One region of the Pseudomonas sp. GD03842 genome, then DNA from elsewhere that is predicted to be linked to it. Evidence: predicted binding sites of a transcription regulator. Region 1 holds the regulator's gene; each other region holds the start of a gene.

Evidence for each region. The regulator FliA, encoded in region 1, starts transcription of late flagellar genes. The targets are predictions, from matches to a motif close to CTAAAGTTTNNNNNNNNNNNGCCGNTAA.
Region 2: a site for FliA is predicted at 2,406-2,433, ahead of N5D61_RS07175 (methyl-accepting chemotaxis protein). Genes of this name have one in related genera too.
Region 3: a site for FliA is predicted at 2,144-2,171, ahead of N5D61_RS15835 (methyl-accepting chemotaxis protein). Genes of this name have one in related genera too.
Region 4: a site for FliA is predicted at 1,960-1,987, ahead of N5D61_RS25490 (methyl-accepting chemotaxis protein). Genes of this name have one in related genera too.

The regions. Positions count from the first base shown of each region.
Region 1 is NZ_JAOCEA010000019.1:70,658-74,845, forward strand. Features, by position in the region: gene flhA (flagellar biosynthesis protein FlhA) at 1-342, shown strand, start outside; gene flhF (flagellar biosynthesis protein FlhF) at 354-1,712, shown strand; gene fleN (flagellar synthesis regulator FleN) at 1,833-2,666, shown strand; gene fliA (RNA polymerase sigma factor FliA) at 2,663-3,403, shown strand; gene N5D61_RS22970 (chemotaxis response regulator CheY) at 3,668-4,042, shown strand; gene N5D61_RS22975 (protein phosphatase CheZ) at 4,062-4,188, shown strand, end outside.
Region 2 is NZ_JAOCEA010000004.1:16,500-20,687, reverse strand. Features, by position in the region: gene N5D61_RS07180 (class I SAM-dependent methyltransferase) at 1-138, opposite strand, end outside; gene N5D61_RS07175 (methyl-accepting chemotaxis protein) at 303-2,360, opposite strand; tRNA gene N5D61_RS07170 (tRNA-Met) at 2,803-2,879, shown strand; gene N5D61_RS07165 (bacteriocin) at 3,013-3,357, shown strand; gene N5D61_RS07160 (hypothetical protein) at 3,427-4,131, shown strand.
Region 3 is NZ_JAOCEA010000010.1:142,575-146,762, forward strand. Features, by position in the region: gene N5D61_RS15830 (LysR family transcriptional regulator) at 1-200, opposite strand, end outside; gene N5D61_RS15835 (methyl-accepting chemotaxis protein) at 361-1,992, opposite strand; gene N5D61_RS15840 (hypothetical protein) at 2,297-2,512, shown strand; gene N5D61_RS15845 (PAS domain-containing protein) at 2,522-4,188, opposite strand, start outside.
Region 4 is NZ_JAOCEA010000026.1:18,174-22,361, forward strand. Features, by position in the region: gene N5D61_RS25485 (chemotaxis protein CheW) at 1-164, opposite strand, end outside; gene N5D61_RS25490 (methyl-accepting chemotaxis protein) at 173-1,795, opposite strand; gene N5D61_RS25495 (tellurite resistance TerB family protein) at 2,174-2,908, opposite strand; gene N5D61_RS25500 (LysR substrate-binding domain-containing protein) at 3,071-3,985, shown strand; gene N5D61_RS25505 (gamma-aminobutyraldehyde dehydrogenase) at 4,134-4,188, shown strand, end outside.

The DNA of each region.
Region 1 (4,188 bases):
CAAAGCATTGTCGGCATTGAGCCGGAGCTGCCTGTTATCACGCTTGAGCCAAGGTTGGAACAGATATTGCTCAATAGTCTGCAGAAGGCTGGACAGGGTCAGGAAGAAGGCGTTCTGCTCGAACCGAGCATGGCTGAGAAGCTTCAGCGCTCGTTGATCGAAGCAGCGCAGCGTCAGGAGATGCAGGGTCAGCCGGTTATTTTGTTGGTCGCAGGTCCGGTTCGCGCCATGTTGTCCCGCTTTGGACGCCTGGCCGTACCGAACATGCATGTGTTGGCTTATCAGGAAATTCCTGACAACAAGCAAGTTACCATCGTAGCGACTGTCGGGCCTAACGGCTGAGGTAGTGAGTCATGCAAGTTAAGCGTTTTTTCGCCGCCGATATGCGACAAGCCATGAAACTGGTTCGCGATGAGCTGGGCGCTGAAGCCGCCATCATCGGCAACCGGCGGATCGCCGGCGGTGTGGAACTGACAGCCGCGCTGGACTACAAACTGTCGGCGCTGGCGCCGCGCGTGCCCAACGTCGAGCTCGAGGACGAACTGCGCAAGACTCAGTCGCGCATCGTCACCGCCCAGGCCGAATTGACCAGCCGCAGCGACCTGGACGCCGTGGCCAACCGGCAGTTGTTCACCGGGCTTGCCATGGACGACAGCAAACAGATCGAACCGACCCTGGACGAACCGTTCCGCCCCTCCATCCACGCCGCCATCGCGGCGGATCGAGCCGAGCGCACCGAGCGTCAGTCCGCCGCCGAGCCAGGCATCAGCCAGCGGGCCTACGAGTCGATGCGTTCCGAATTGAACGGGCTGCGCGAGTTGCTGGAAGTGCAGCTTGGCTCGCTGGCCTGGAACCAGTTGCAGGGCAGCCGTCCGCAGCAGGCCAATCTGTGGCGCCGTCTGCAACGGGTAGGGCTGTCCGGTCCGCTGTCCCGGGACCTGCTGAACATGGTGCCGGACCTCGACGATCAACCCCACGCCTGGCGCATGCTGTTGGCGCACCTGGCGCGGATGATCGTCACGCCGGATGTCGAGCCGCTGGAAGAGGGTGGGGTGATTGCCATGGTCGGTCCGGCCGGAATGGGCAAGACCACCACTTTAGCCAAACTCGCCGCCCGTTATGTGTTGAAATACGGCGCGCAAAATATCGCGCTGGTGAGCATGGACAGCTTCCGCATCGGGGCTCAGGAACAGCTCAAGACGCTGGGCCGCATCCTCAATGTGCCGGTGACCCACGTCGACCCGGGGCAATCGCTGGCTCAGGCACTGGAACCGCTGCTGCGCAAGCGCGTGGTGCTGATTGACACCGCCGGCCTGCAAGCCAGCGACCCGGCACTGCGCCTGCAATTGGAGAGCCTGGCCGGGCGTGGCATCAGGGCACGCAATTACCTGGTGCTGGCGACGACCAGCCAGAAGCAAGTGCTGACGGCGGCCTATCACAGTTACAAGCGTTGCGGCCTGGCCGGGTGCATCCTGACCAAGCTGGACGAGAGCGCCAGCCTGGGCGAAGTGCTGAGCCTGGCGGTGACACACGAATTGCCCGTGGCCTATCTGACCGATGGCCCACGGATCCCCGATGATCTGCATTTGCCGCGTCGACACCAGTTGGTAAGCCGTGCCGTCAGCGTGCAGATGCAGGAGGAGCCTAGCGAGGAAGCGATGGCGGATATGTTTGCGGATCTTTATCACAGCACCGGCAAGCGCGCGGGCTAGGTTAAGGAAAATGACATTGGAAAATACCTGCATCGATGGTCTGCCAGGCATTGTTCACTCAGTGGACGTGCAGCCCGAAATGTGGCTTGGGTCTAAGCAAGACAAGGTAAAGAATTAACTATGGGCAGCATGCATCCCGTTCAGGTTATCGCGGTGACCGGTGGCAAAGGTGGCGTAGGCAAGACCAATGTGTCAGTGAACCTCTCGCTGGCCCTGGCCGAGCTGGGACGTCGCGTCATGTTGCTGGACGCCGATCTGGGTCTGGCCAATGTCGACGTCTTGCTGGGTCTGACCCCCAAACGTACCCTGGCCGACGTCATCGAAGGGCGCTGCGAACTGCGCGATGTCCTGCTGCAGGGGCCGGGGGGCGTGCGCATCGTGCCCGCAGCCTCCGGCACTCAGACGATGGTGCAGTTGAGCCCGGCGCAGCATGCCGGCCTGATCCAGGCCTTCAGCGAAATCGGTGACAACCTGGACGTGCTGGTGATCGACACCGCCGCCGGGATCGGCGAGTCGGTGGTGAGTTTCGTACGCGCGGCACAGGAAGTGCTGCTGGTGGTGTGCGACGAACCGACCTCGATCACCGACGCCTACGCGCTGATCAAATTGCTTAACCGTGACTACGGCATGAACCGCTTCCGTGTCCTGGCCAACATGGCACAGAGCCCGCAGGAAGGGCGCAACCTGTTCGCCAAGTTGACCAAGGTCACCGATCGCTTCCTGGACGTCGCCCTGCAATACGTGGGTGCGGTGCCGTACGACGAGTGCGTGCGCAAGGCGGTGCAGAAGCAGCGCGCGGTGTACGAAGCCTTCCCGCGTTCCAAATGTGCGCTGGCGTTCAAGGCCATCGCGCAGAAGGTCGATACCTGGCCGCTGCCGGCGAACCCGCGGGGTCACCTTGAATTTTTCGTTGAGCGCCTGGTTCATCAGACCAGTGCAGGGCCTGTGTCATGACCGCAAGTGGCTATCGCATGTACAGCAAATCATCCAAGGACTCCCAATACGAGCTGATCGAGCGCTATGCCCCTCTGGTCAAGCGCATCGCCTACCACCTGCTGGCGCGGTTGCCAGCGAGCGTCCAGGTCGAGGACCTGATTCAGGCGGGCATGATCGGGTTGCTCGAAGTCTCGACCAAATACGACTCCTCGAAAGGGGCCAGCTTCGAGACCTACGCGGGTATTCGTATCCGCGGGGCCATGCTGGACGAAGTCCGCAAAGGGGACTGGGCGCCGCGTTCGGTTCACCGCAACACGCGCATGGTCAGTGATGCGATCCGCGCGATTGAAGCGAAAACCGGCCGCGACGCTAAAGATCATGAGGTTGCTGCCGAACTTCAATTGAGTCTCGATGATTATTACGGGATTTTGAACGATACCTTGGGCAGTCGCCTGTTCAGCTTTGACGATCTGTTGCAGGACGGCGAACATGAGGGGCTGCATGAGGATGGCGCGAGCCAGTCGCTGGAGCCCTCGCGGGATCTGGAAGACGAGCGTTTCCAGAGCGCGCTGGCCGATGCCATTGCCAACCTGCCCGAGCGTGAACGGCTGGTGCTGGCGCTGTATTACGATGAAGAGCTGAACCTCAAGGAAATCGGTGAGGTCCTGGGGGTCAGCGAATCCCGTGTCAGCCAGTTGCACAGCCAGTGCGCCGCGCGTCTGCGCGGGCGGCTGGGTGAATGGCGGGCACGCTGATGGATTGACGCAACGCCTGTTCGAGGGCGTTGTGTGTTGCTTGTAAGACCGGCTGTGCAAGATGTGATGTGGGAAGCAAAAGAGACAAGGCAGGAGCCGGTCGGATCAGGTCTTCGGGACTCTTATCCGCTGCGCTCGTACCTTTCGATTCCAAAGCCCTCTCGTTGTCGTGTCGCCGGTGGTTTGTCGTACCGGTATTGATTGAACGCGCACCCGGGAGCTGGGTGCGTTAAAGACTGCTTGGAGGTCGAATTGGACAAGAACATGAAAATCCTCATCGTTGATGACTTCTCAACGATGCGGCGGATCATAAAAAACCTGTTGCGTGACCTTGGGTTCACCAACACGGCCGAAGCAGATGACGGTACCACCGCATTGCCCATGCTGCAGAGCGGGGCTTTCGATTTTCTGGTGACGGACTGGAACATGCCGGGCATGACCGGTATCGAGCTGCTGCGTCAGGTGCGTGCCGACGAGCGTCTGCGTCACCTGCCTGTGCTGATGGTGACCGCCGAAGCCAAGCGCGAACAGATCATCGAGGCCGCGCAGGCCGGCGTGAACGGCTATGTCGTCAAGCCGTTCACGGCCCAGGTGCTCAAAGAAAAAATCGACAAGATATTCGAGCGCGTCAATAGCTGATGTTCGCTGCGAGGGCGCTATGGATCCTAAAGATTCATCAATGGGTGACTTCGAGTCGACCCTGAAGAAACATGCACAAGAGCTGGTGACCAGCCTTGAAAAAGGCCAGTTCGGCGAAGCCGTGCAACTTATCCATGAGCTTAACC
Region 2 (4,188 bases), on a different contig from region 1:
ACGAAAGAACGGCAAAAGTACCGACTGGGTCCCACAGCGCCAGGCGAAACGATTAGAGACGCCCAGCACCCAGGCGTCATAAAGCGCGAGAGTCAGGGGTGAGTAGACCGCCGCACCCGCGGCACTGCTTTCGGTCATGAGAAGAGCCTTGAAAAAATGAGCGAGTGAGCGATAAAACCGACCCCCCACCTGTTTAGTCAAGGCTTTTCATCGACAAAACGTGACCTGCGTGGCTCCAACGTATCCATCGGCTGCGCCACGGGCCAGCCGCCAGCACCGAACGCGTATCAACACTCGCGGGCTTAGCCCAACTGGAATCGCGAAGTATTGTCGCTCAACGCCCGACTTCCCTTGCTCAGGGTGTCAGCGGCCTGATTGACCGCCCTTGCGCCATCGAGCAGGCGCCCGGCGGCCTGATCCACCTGCTGAATGTTGCCGCTGACCTCATCGGCGGTCGCTGCCTGTTCTTCCACGGCCGTGGCGATTTGCGCCAGGGTATCGGTCACGCGCTGGACCGCCCCCGCGATCTCGCCGAGCCGCTCGCCCAACCCCGTCACAGATTGAGCATCGGTCACTGCCTGACCACATGCGGCCTCCATCAGGCTGACGGCCTGACTGACGGTTGAGCGCAGACTATCGACCGTGCCTGCAATCTGCGCAGTAGAGGCCTGAGTTCGTTGCGACAGGCTACGCACCTCATCGGCCACGACGGCAAAACCACGTCCCTGCTCGCCCGCTCGCGCAGCTTCGATGGCAGCGTTGAGCGCCAGCAGGTTCGTCTGTTCGGCAATCCCGCGAATGGTGTCGACGACGGACTGAATCTGCTGCCCCTGCTCACTGACCTTGCCAAGCGCATCGGCGGTGTCAGTCAAACGCTGGTTGAGCTGCTGAATGCTGGCCGTCGTCCGCTGGCTGTCGCGGCTGCTGTCCTCGGCAATGCGCCGCGTTTGCTGGGCGTTTCCGGAAGCCTCTTCGCAGCTTTTAGCGACGCCCATGGACGTGGCGGCCAGTTGCGTCGCCGCAGCGGCGATCTGGCTGATCTGCTGCTGTTGATCCTCGACCTCGTTCAGCGTGCTGCCTGATTGCGAATTGAGGGTAAGAACGGCAGACCCTAACTGTTGGGTTTCATGGTTAACCCCCAGCAGCGTGGTCCGCAACTGGACCACTGCGACGTTCAGCGCCTTGCTGATGGCGGCCAGCTCGTCACGCCCCTCGACAGCGACTTCCACGCACAAATTGCCATCGCGCAGCGATTCAGCCAGGGTAGTGATCCCCTTGGCGCTGCGGCGAATCGAAGCCTGGAGGCAAATGAACAGATACAGTGCAGCCAGCGCCAGGATGCCGAAGACCGCAGCCACGGGAATGAACTGTCTGATCGCCCGATCGTGGTAGTAATCCAGACGGTCGTCCAGTGACGTCAGGGACTGATTGCGCAAGGCGGCGAGCGCGTCGAGGGTGGTATCGACGCTGCGCTCGAAGGCCGAGGTGTCCAGCTTGATCGTGCCGCCGAACACACCTTCGTCCAGCGCTTTCAGCTCGCCATCCAGACGTTGGAGGCTGTCATTGTATTGGGCAAGCCAGGTTTCCATCCCTGGGTAGGCTTTGGCTTTGAGCGATGCTGCCGCCTTCACCAATTGATCACGGGCATCGGCGATCCGGCTGCGCAGATCACGCATCTGCAGACGGCTCTGCAATGAAAACTGTCCGGAGGCTACCGATGATTGCCCCACACTGGCCATGCGCCCGACACGCTCAATGAGATCGGGTGTCTGCTGCGTGGCGATCTGCATCAGCAGATAGGTTTCCAACCACGGATCGAGAATCAACCCGTTATCCATTGCAATTTGCTCGCGCAGGCTTTGGAGTGCGGTCAGGGCAGCCGTGAAGCGGTCGTACCCATCAGGCCACCAGCCGATAGTGCGAAGGGATTCGGAGTCCATGCCATGGACGGTCGCTTGCAAGGCCTGATATCGAGCCAGGGTGTCAGCGCTGGCCCGGTGCGCCTTCAACTGCTCGCCTAGGTCCGCTAGCGTCTTAGTGAGGACAGGACTCGCGGCATCCAGCGCCGCCATGGCGGCCTTCGCTGCCGGGGTAGGTTCATGAAGTATGTCCGCAGCTTTCCAACGCGCAGCGAGGTTGCGCTGAGCGGTGAGTTGGGCATCCAGGGCGTCGAGTGCCAGAAGTTGCCGTACCCCGGCCTGCTCTCCGGAAATGACGCTCAGCTTGTTGAGATAGTCCTGCCCGATCATCCACAGGCTTCCGGCCAACGGAAGAATGAACAGAAAGAACAGCACTTGAAACTTGCGTGCAAAACCGAAGCGTCCGAGCAGACGAATTCCTGGCGACAAAAGACTTTGCATGACCGACGACTCCTCACGGACGACCCGCAACTGCAGCTTTTGACCGCAGCGGCTGCCGCCTCACATTCTTTACCGGCAAAATGCCATGTCTTTGTTTTAAAAACGACAACCGCCCGTCCCCTGTGTCGAAGACTGCGTCGCGGTTCTTCAAGCGATTCGCGCGCGAGAATGGTGATGCGCGCAATTAATGTGCAGTAAGCAAAAACCGGACCGATAGCCAGAAGCCATCTAAACGGGCATACGGCCACAAACGGTGCACTGCTTTTGCACGAAAATGAGGCAATTCCACTCAACAGGCGTCGCAAACTGTCACCGACGAGCTGATGACCGCGTCTACCCAGGGGGAGCTAGAGAGCAGATCTCTAACCAATTGATCGCACGCAGAAATTTTTAACGAGAGGGTTGACACATCCCACGTCTAAGCGAATAATGCGCGCCACTTGGCTACATAGCTCAGTTGGTTAGAGCATAGCATTCATAATGCTGGGGTCCGGGGTTCAAGTCCCTGTGTAGCCACCAAGTACCTCAACAAAGCCCGCCTCGTGCGGGCTTTGTTGTTTCTGGCGATCCGCTTTATTCAGGCTAGCGCCCCTGGCATTCTCTCCAACCACGACATCGCGCCTTGGCGCTGTCTTACTTCGAGGTCGAGTACATGCGATTCATACTTCCTGCGGTTCTGGGTCTTCTGATTTCTCAAGGCGCAATGGCGGGCGGCGGTACAAACGCTGCGCTTGGCGGTGGTCTAGGCGGTGCGCTGGGCAATGTCGTTGGCCAGCAGATGGGGGGCAGCAACGGCGCGGCCGTTGGCGCAGGCCTGGCGGGCGCAGCAGGCGGCGCCGTGACCGCCAAGAAAGGCCACAAGACTCGTGCAGCCATTGGCGGCGGCCTGGGTGGCGCGGCAGGCTCGGTCATTGGCAACAAGCTGGGCGGCAGCACAGGGGGCACCATCGGTGCCGGGCTGGGCGGCGCAGCGGGTGGTGCACTGGGCGGGAAATAACTTACCCTCCCCCGCGAAGCGCTTCGGCGCCTCGCGCTCAAACCCCGTAAATGAAGCAATGGATGTTCAATGTCTGATTTCCGTACCGACGTAGCAGCGCCTGCCCTGTCCTCAAAGCAGGCGTACGAAGACGCCATCAATCTCTCACAACACGTGCCACAGGCGAAAACCATCAGCGAAATGGTGCTCGATGCCTTCCAGAGCACCCGGGAAAGCGACCAGATTCGTGAGCTGCGCGCCGCCATCCGCCAGGCCCATGACCGTTTCGACGACGATCAGGCCTATGAGTTGATGGGTCAGCTCAAGCAATTGAAAGACGCCGAAGCCGCGGACATGGCCGCACTGGAAGACCTCAGCACCCGTTTTCCGATCAGCCGAATCCTGTCCAGTTACAAGGACGATCCACACTTTCAGGAGTTGGTTTACGGCCTGGCGCTGAAAGTGCTGAACCAGACGCACCAGGCGGTCAGTCAGCCGGGCGGCAGCAAGAGCAAGGCCGCGCGGGTGAAGAAGGAAGCCGAAGTGTTTGTCATCGCCAAGGATGGCATCAGCGTCACCCTCCCTCTGCGCACCCCGCGCGCGAAAGCCAATGTCGACCGTGAAGCCTTCGAGTTTCTCGGCTTTTCGTTTGTCGGTGAGGGCGACGAAGCTGAACTGCAACACGATGTCTTCGTCGACAAGGACGGCAACCAGCTACCGGCTACGCGCAAGAACATCGTGACCGCGATCCAGCAGCAGATCGCCTTTGAAGGGTTCAGCGCCGTTCAACAGTAGCCTCGGGTCACCTGCTGCACAACAGCACGGCCACAACCACCGGCGGTAGCGAACTCA
Region 3 (4,188 bases), on a different contig from region 1:
CTCGATCCGAATTCGGTCAGCGCCAATTGGCGTGAGGTGCGGTTGAACAATCGTCCGCCCAGCCGCTCCTCAAGCCGGGCCACGGCGCGGGACACCGTGGGCACCGAGACACCCATCACCCGGGCAGCGGCGGCGAACGAGCCTTCTTCCGCTACTTTGGCAAACATCGCCAGGCCTTCGAAATCGGGAAGTCTGCTCATCTCAGTTCTGCAAGGGGGAGTTGCACGAGATTCTATTTTGCAAGGGGTCAGGCGTCGATGCGCGTGGCTGCTTTTTATGATGGCCTGCAGGCGTCGCATGCCACAGCCATGGCACGCGACGCGTCTGCTTGATTCGGCGGGCAGTGGGGCGCCAGGCACCTCAGGTGCGGAATTGCAGCACCAGCCCGTTGAGCCCCACCGCCAGTTGCGCCAACTCGCCGCTGGCCGCCGAGGTCTGGTTCGCTCCGGCGGAGGTCTGCAGCGAAAGATCGCGGATGCGGGTGAGGTTGCGGTCCACCTCGCGGGCAACCTGGGCTTGCTCTTCAGTCGCGGAGGCAATGCTGACATTGCGTTCGTTGATCTGCCCTATGGCCTGGGTGATCTGTTCCAGCGCCCGCCCGGCGGCTTCGGCGACATCCAGGCTGGCGCGTGCCCGGTCGCTGCTCTGGTCCATGGCCGTGACGGCCTTGTCAGCGCCGCCTTGAATGGAACTGATCATTTTCTCGATCTCGGCGGTGGACTGTTGAGTGCGGTGGGCCAATGCGCGCACTTCGTCGGCAACCACAGCAAAACCTCGGCCGGCCTCACCGGCGCGAGCCGCTTCGATGGCAGCGTTGAGCGCCAGCAGGTTGGTCTGGTCGGCGATCCCCCGTATCACGTCCAGCACGCCACTGATGTTTTGCACCTCACTGGCCAGGCCATTGATTTCGCCGGCGGTCGCAGTGACGGCCTGATGCAGTTCATGGATCACGCCGAGGGTTTCGTCGACGCGCTGCCGACCGTGTTCCGCCGATTCGCTGGATTCGCGGGCGGCGGCCGAAGCCAGTGCGGCGTTATGGGCGACTTCTTCGACCGCGGCGGTCATTTGGTTGATGGCCGTGGCGGCCTGGTTGATTTCATCGCTTTGACGTTGAATACCGCGCACCGAGTCCTCGGTCACGGCGTTCATTTCCTCGGATGTCGAGGCGAGCTGGCTCGAAGAGTGGCCAAGATTGGCCACGGTGCCGCGCAAATTGTCCTGCATCACCGACAGCGCCTGGAGCAGCCGACCGGGTTCATCGGCGCCGTCGAGTTTGATCGGCTGGCTGAGGTCGTTGTTGGCAATCTGCTCGGCCACGGCCAGGGCCCGGGCAATCGGCGCCACCAGGCTGCGGGTGAACAGGGCGGCCAGCGCGACGGTGGCCACGAGCGCGACCAGAATGGCCGCGATGGTCACGGCGCGTGCCTGCTCGTAGCTTTCATTGGCCTCGATGTCCGAATTTTCCATCTTGAGAACGGCCAACTGCGAAATGGTGGCGATATCGCTGGTCAGCAAGTCCGCAGCGCGGCTCTGCTCACCCGACGGTTGGGTCATCGCGATCAGGATGTCCTCTCGGTTCTGCGCCGCTGCCTCCAGGTACCGCGAATGCACCGCCAGGTAGGCGACCATGTCCGCTTCCATCTTGCGATAGGCTTCCAGGCCGCGCTCGGTGACCAGCAGCGGTTTGAGCCGCTTCACGTCCTTTTCCAGGTCTTCACGCCCTTGGGCGATCCGCTTACGCGCGCTCTCTGCACTGTCGGCCGTATGGGCGGCGCGCAGACCGGTATTGCCAAGGCGGATCATCAGCAGATCGGCCTTGATATCGGCAACGGTCATGAGGCTTGGCAATACATTGCTTTGCAGCGAATCGCGAGCGTCCTTCAAGCGCGCTGCCTGCATAAGCGAAAACAGGCCCACAGCGGAAATCAACAGGGCAAAAAAGCCGAAGCAGGCTAACGAGCGCGGAGCAATGTTCAGGCGTCTGAAATTCATACGGTTTGCCATCTGACGGAATGATGGCGCCATGATATCGTCATGCGGGGTCCTGCTAAAGGCATTTCGGCATTTTTATTGGCGGAAATGTCCCATATTGCTCGATGTTGGACTATTTCCAAGGCGCCGTTCGCCCTGGTTAGCCGTGGAGGTAACGGCAGGCCGCGAGTGCAACTTAGGCGTGGGGCGGAGCAGGGTAGACAAACCCTACGGGTGTGCTGCTACATTGGCGCGGTATCGATCCTAGGCAGGGCGCCGATTTCATGGGTAAGGATGCAGTCCCCCAACGGTAAGCGGTGGATCAATGCTCGAATCTCTCGCGAACATCAGGTTGGACCTGGAAAAAACGGCCGTCCATTTCGAAGAATTGTCTCAGGCGTTGGCTGGCCATCTCGTGTTCAGCAGCCACCGCGCGCTGAATATTCCGACCGACGACATCCCAAGCAAGATCAAATCCATCGACTCGGTGGCCGAAGTGCTGAGAGCCGCCGCCGCGAGAATGGGGAGCCCTGGCCCCTGACACCGTGCGCTACGGGTTGGCCGTGACTTTCAACAGTACGCGGGACAATTTGTCGATTGAATACGGCTTGTGCAGCAGCTCGAATCCATCGGTTCCGTAGCGGGTCAGAATGTGGCTGTAACCGGAGGTGAGTACCACCGGCAGACTCGGATACCGTGCGCGCAGCGTTTGCGCCAGTTCGACCCCGGTGACGCCCGGCATGACGACGTCGGAAAACACCACGTCGAATCGCTCGGCGTCGCTGTCGATCAGCTCCAGGGCTGCTGCGGCGGTGCGCGCCAGGGTCGGCCGGAACCCCAGTTCGGTAAGGGCCTGGATGGCGAAGTCGCCCACGTCGCCGTTATCTTCCACCACCAACACCTGCTTGCCTTGACCCTCTTCCAGCGACACGCCGGGTGAGTCGGTTTCCGCCGCCCGCGCCTCGCCGGCCACCCGGGGCAGGTAGAGGGTAAAGGTGGTTCCTTTGCCGATTTCGCTGGCGACTGCAATTTCACCACCGGATTGTTTGGCGAAGCCGAAGACCTGGCTCAAGCCCAGTCCGGTGCCTTCCCCCACGCCTTTGGTGGTGTAGAACGGCTCGAAAATCCGCTCCAGCTGGGTGGCCGGAATGCCCGATCCTGTGTCGGTAATCGAGACCGCGACGAAGGGCCCGGCTACCGCACTGTGTTCGCGAATCGCCGGGAGCGACTCGACAGCACGCACCGCGATCGACAGTTGGCCTTCGCCCTGCATGGCATCCCGCGCGTTGGCCGCCATATTGATCAGAGCCGTGTCGAATTGGCTCGGATCGGCGTTGACATGACACGGCGTGGGGTCGAGATCGATGAGGGTCTGGATCCGCGCGCCCGTCAGGCTGCTCATCATGGCGCTGATGGCCCGCACGTTGTCGCAGACGCTGAACACCTCCGGTTGTAACGCTTGTCGACGTGCGAAGGCGAGCAACTGGCCGGTCAGCCGGGCGGCACGATCGACGGTTTCCGAAATGGCGGTGACGTAACGTTGCCGACGCTCCTCGGTCAGGGTAGGGCGCATCAGCAGGTCGGTGGACGAGCGGATGACCGTCAGCAGGTTATTGAAGTCGTGCGCAACGCCGCCGGTGAGTTGGCCGACGGCTTCCATCTTCTGCGATTGGCGCAGGGCTTCCGCTTGTTCTCGCTCGACCGTGACGTGGCGTCCCGCCGCATAGACCCGGCTGTCTTCGAAGGTGCCGGTCCAACTGAACCACTTGTACGTGCCGTTCTTGTGGCGCAACCGGTACTCATACGGCACTTCCAGTGGCGCGTGGAAGATGCCCTCGAAGGCGGCAGTGGCGGCCCCGAGGTCGTCCGGGTGGGTGTATTCGGCAAAGGTCTTGCCGACCAGTTCGTGCTCCAGCCAGCCCAGTTGTTCCGTCCAGCGAGCATTGACCTCCAGCAGTGTGCCGTCGGGTGCCGCGATCACCAGCAGTTCCTGGGACAAGCCCCAGGCGCGATCACGCTCACGGGTGCGGGCAGCCAACGTCGCCGCCTGTTCTTTTTCCAGGGTCATGTCCCGCGCACTGCAGTAGATCCTTGCGCCTTCCAGCACAGCCACCCAGGCGAACCAGCGGTAGCTGCCATCGCGGTGTCGATAGCGATTCTCGAACCGGGACACCGGGCGGCCCCTGGCGGCCTGACTCAGGGCCGCCCGGGTCGCTT
Region 4 (4,188 bases), on a different contig from region 1:
ACCCAATGGGGCGCGCGCGCAATCGGCTTGAGCGCCAGACGCGGCAGGACTTCAGCCACCTCGGCGGCCTCCAGGGCGTAGCGCTCCTTCCCGATGCGAAACATCAGGAACAGCTTGTTCGACGGCAACGACCGCGCGCCGCGCTTGGCTGAATGCTCCGTCATGGACCGACTCAGACCTTGAATCGCGAGACGCCGCTGCGCAGGCCCACTGCCACCTGGCTCAACTCGTCGATGGCAAAGCTGGCCTGGCGCAGCGACTCCACGGTCTGGCTGCTGGCATCGCCCAATTGCACCAGCGCCTGATTGATCTGTTCGGCACCCGTGGCCTGGGCCTGCATGCCTTCATTGACCATCAACACGCGCGGCGCCAGCGCCTGCACCTGATGGATGATCTGCGAGAGCTGTTCGCCCACCTGGGTGACTTCGAACATCCCTCGACGTACCTCTTCGGAAAACTTGTCCATGCCCATCACGCCCGCCGAGACCGCCGACTGAATCTCTCGCACCATCTGTTCGATGTCATAGGTGGCGACTGCCGTCTGGTCCGCCAGGCGCCGGACCTCCGTCGCGACCACGGCGAATCCGCGGCCGTATTCACCGGCTTTTTCGGCCTCGATGGCGGCGTTCAACGACAACAGGTTGGTCTGATCGGCGACCTTGACGATGGTGACCACCACCTGATTGATGTTGCCCGCCTTCTCATTGAGGATAGCCAGCTTCGAGTTGACCAGATCCGCGGCCCCCATCACCGAGTGCATGGTTTCCTCCATTCGTGCCAGGCCCTGCTGACCGGATCCGGCGAGGATCGAAGCCTGATCGGCAGCCGAGGTCACTTCCGTCATGGTGCGCACCAGATCCCGAGACGTCGCGGCGATCTCGCGGGACGTGGCGCCGATTTCGGTGGTAGTGGCCGCGGTTTCAGTGGCGGTGGCCTGCTGCTGCTTGGAGGTGGCGGCGATTTCGGTCACCGATGTGGTGACCTGAACCGAGGAGCGCTGCGCCTGGGACACCAGCGCTGCGAGCTCGGTGACCATGTCGTTGAACCCGGTCTGCACCGCGTCGAATTCGTCCTTGCGCTCCAGGTTCAGACGGCTGCTCAGGTCGCCGGTCCGCATCACGTCGAGGATTCTGACGATCCGATTCATGGGCGCCAGGATGGCGCGCATCAGCAGCAGGCCACAGATACCGGCGACCAGCACTGCGATGATCAGCGAGATGCCCAAGGTGATCTTGGCGCTGTAGACCGCGGCCTGAATGTTGTCCGATGCGCGATCGGCATTGATTTTGTTCTTGGTACCCAGCGCATTGAGCACCTTGCGACCCTCGAACCACATCGGGGTCAGCTGTTCGGTAAAGATGCGCTGGGCCATCGCGAAGTTGTCACCTTGATAGGCCGACAGGATGCCGTTGAGCACCAGCCCGAACCGTTCACGCAGTTGCAGAAACTGCGCGAACTCACTGCGATCGCTCTCTTCAAAAATACTTTTCTGATACGCGGCAATCTGGCTCTGGAGGCGGTCATCGTACTCTTTGTACTGATCTTCCTCAGCGTTGGTCAGAGGACGCCCCGCACCTTCGGCGAGCAACTGTTGGGTGCGGATGTAGCTTTCAACCCAGGCGCCGCGCACCGTGCTGCTGTAATAAACCCCCGGTAGCGCGTCGAGCCGTACTTCATCGCCGCTGCTTTCAATGACCAGCAAGCGGTTGAAAGCCACAATCACCATCAGCAACATGATGGCGATGATTACAGCGAAGCTCGCCAAAATACGTTGACGCAACGTCCAGTTCTTCACAGTCAGCCCTCAAGAGTTCAACACCGGCAAGACCGGGTTCAAGAAGCGGACCGACAGACGGCCCAACGCGAGCGGAGTATAGCCTAGTGCCTTACTAATTAACTGGGCTGTTTCCGACACGACATACGCAATAACGCACACATATAAAGGAAACTTCTGACACGTTATCGGCCGACCAAAGCTTTACCTGATAGGGAAGTTGCCGATGGGGCTCATGGCGCCCATTAACGTCCAACGGCGCCGCGAAGAGGTACGGGGACTTGAGGCAAGGGAAAGGAAGTTGCGGGCTCGGGCAGCGGTCGAGATCCGGCCCCAGGGAGACGGCAAGCCACCGCCGGGCTTGCCCTTCCCGAGTCTGCTTCGATTTGCCGTGGCGAGTTATGGCTGCGCTTGGCGGACCTGATTCTCCAACTCGGCTTTCAAGTCGGGGGCAAGTTTGAGCTGTTTGGCCAGTTCGTCCAGGTATGCCCGCTCCATGAAGTGCTCTTCATCGACCATCATCACACTGGCGAGGTACATCTCGGCGGCAATTTCAGGTGTGTGAGCCGACCGCGCGACCTCGGCAGGGTCCAGCGGCTTGTGCAGCTCGGCGTGGAGCCAGTGCTGCAATTCCTCATCGCCCGTCAGCCGCGTGAACTCACCCTCGATCAATTGCCGTTCATTGTCATCAACATGGCCGTCCGCCTTGGCCGCCGCCACCAATGCCCGCAGGATCGCCTCGCTGTGCTGTTCCACTTGGGCGGGCGGCACACGGTCGACGGTCTGAGGCTGAGCCGACCCTGCGCTTGCCTGATTGGCCTGCCAGTTCCCGTAGGCCTTGTAGGCCAGCACACCCAGCGCCGTGAGGCCGCCGTAGGTCAGCACTTTGCCACCGATCTTGCGCGCACTTTTGTTGCCCAGCAGCAACCCCATCGCCCCCGCTGCCAGCGCGCCACCGCCCGCGCCGGACAACAGCCCTCCCAGATTGGCGCCACCGGCCTTGCCGAGCAGATCGGCGAGGCCGCCTTGGGTGCCCTGGCTTTGAGAAGGAGAACGACCGGACTGACCCGCCTTGTTTTGCAACAGGTCCTGGCCGGATTTCAGCAACTGATCAAGTAAACCTCGGGTATTCATGGGCACCTCCTGAAAACACTTAAACGGTCCGACACGCAGGTTAAGGCGAAGTCCTCAGTTGCCGTTTCCGACTGTGCTTCCAGATGTTGCAGGGGCGAGCCGGGCCATTCGAAAAAAACGATATACACTCGTCGAATTCCAAAAAAGACGGGAACGGCTCACATGATGACGTTACGCCAAATCCGCCACTTCATCGCAGTGGCCGAAACCGGATCGATTTCCGCAGCGGCGCAGGCGGTGTTCATCTCCCAATCCACCCTGACGCTGGCCATCCAGCAGCTGGAGGAAGAGATCGGCGTTACCTTGTTCAGCCGCCACGCCAAAGGCATGACCCTCACCCATCAGGGGCACCAATTTCTGCGGCAGGCCCACCTGATTCTGGCCACGGTGGAAAACGCCAAGCGCAGCTTGCAACAAGGCGCCGAACAGGTGGCCGGGCAGTTGGTGATCGGCGTGACCAGCCTGGTGGCAGGCTATTACCTCGCCGATCTGCTGACGCGGTTTCAGCGCGCCTACCCCAACGTCGACCTCCGCGTGATGGAAGATGAGCGCCCCTACATCGAGCATCTGCTGGTCAGCGGTGAGATCGACATTGGCGTGTTGATCCTCTCCAACCTTGAGGATCGCCATGCCTTGCAGACCGAAGTGCTCACGCACTCGCCTTACCGGCTATGGCTCCCGGCCCAGCATCCTCTGTTGGAACATGACAACATCAACCTGGCCGACGTCGCATGCGAGCCGCTCATTCAACTCAACGTCGACGAGATGGGCAGCAATGCCCAGCGCATCTGGTCGCGCATAGGCCTGCAACCGAAAGTCAGCCTGCGCACAGCCTCCACCGAGGCGGTCCGAAGCCTGGTGGCGGCGGGCCTTGGGGTTTCGATCCAACCGGACATGACATACCGTCCGTGGTCGCTGGAGGGGGACATCATCGAAGCCCGTCCTATCGCCGACCTGACCCATACACTCGATGTAGGACTGGCGTGGCGGCGGGGTACGGCGCGCCCGTCACTGGTCGACCCCTTTCTGAGTGTCGCGCGAGAACAACCTCATCCAGGGCGCAGGCCTTCGATTTAATCGAACGGGGGTTTCAGAATTAAGCATTTGTCGAGCGCCGATGCGGACACTAGGCTCTGAGCTTGGGGCGTCAAAGTGTATCGGCATCTTTCAAGGGAGCCGCTTCAAACATTGACTCGTTCCACTTCGCCACAGGGAAGCTCAAACAATGGCAGGCTGCTCGAATGATCGGTTTTTGACTGCACTGCTGATCGACGGTGAAC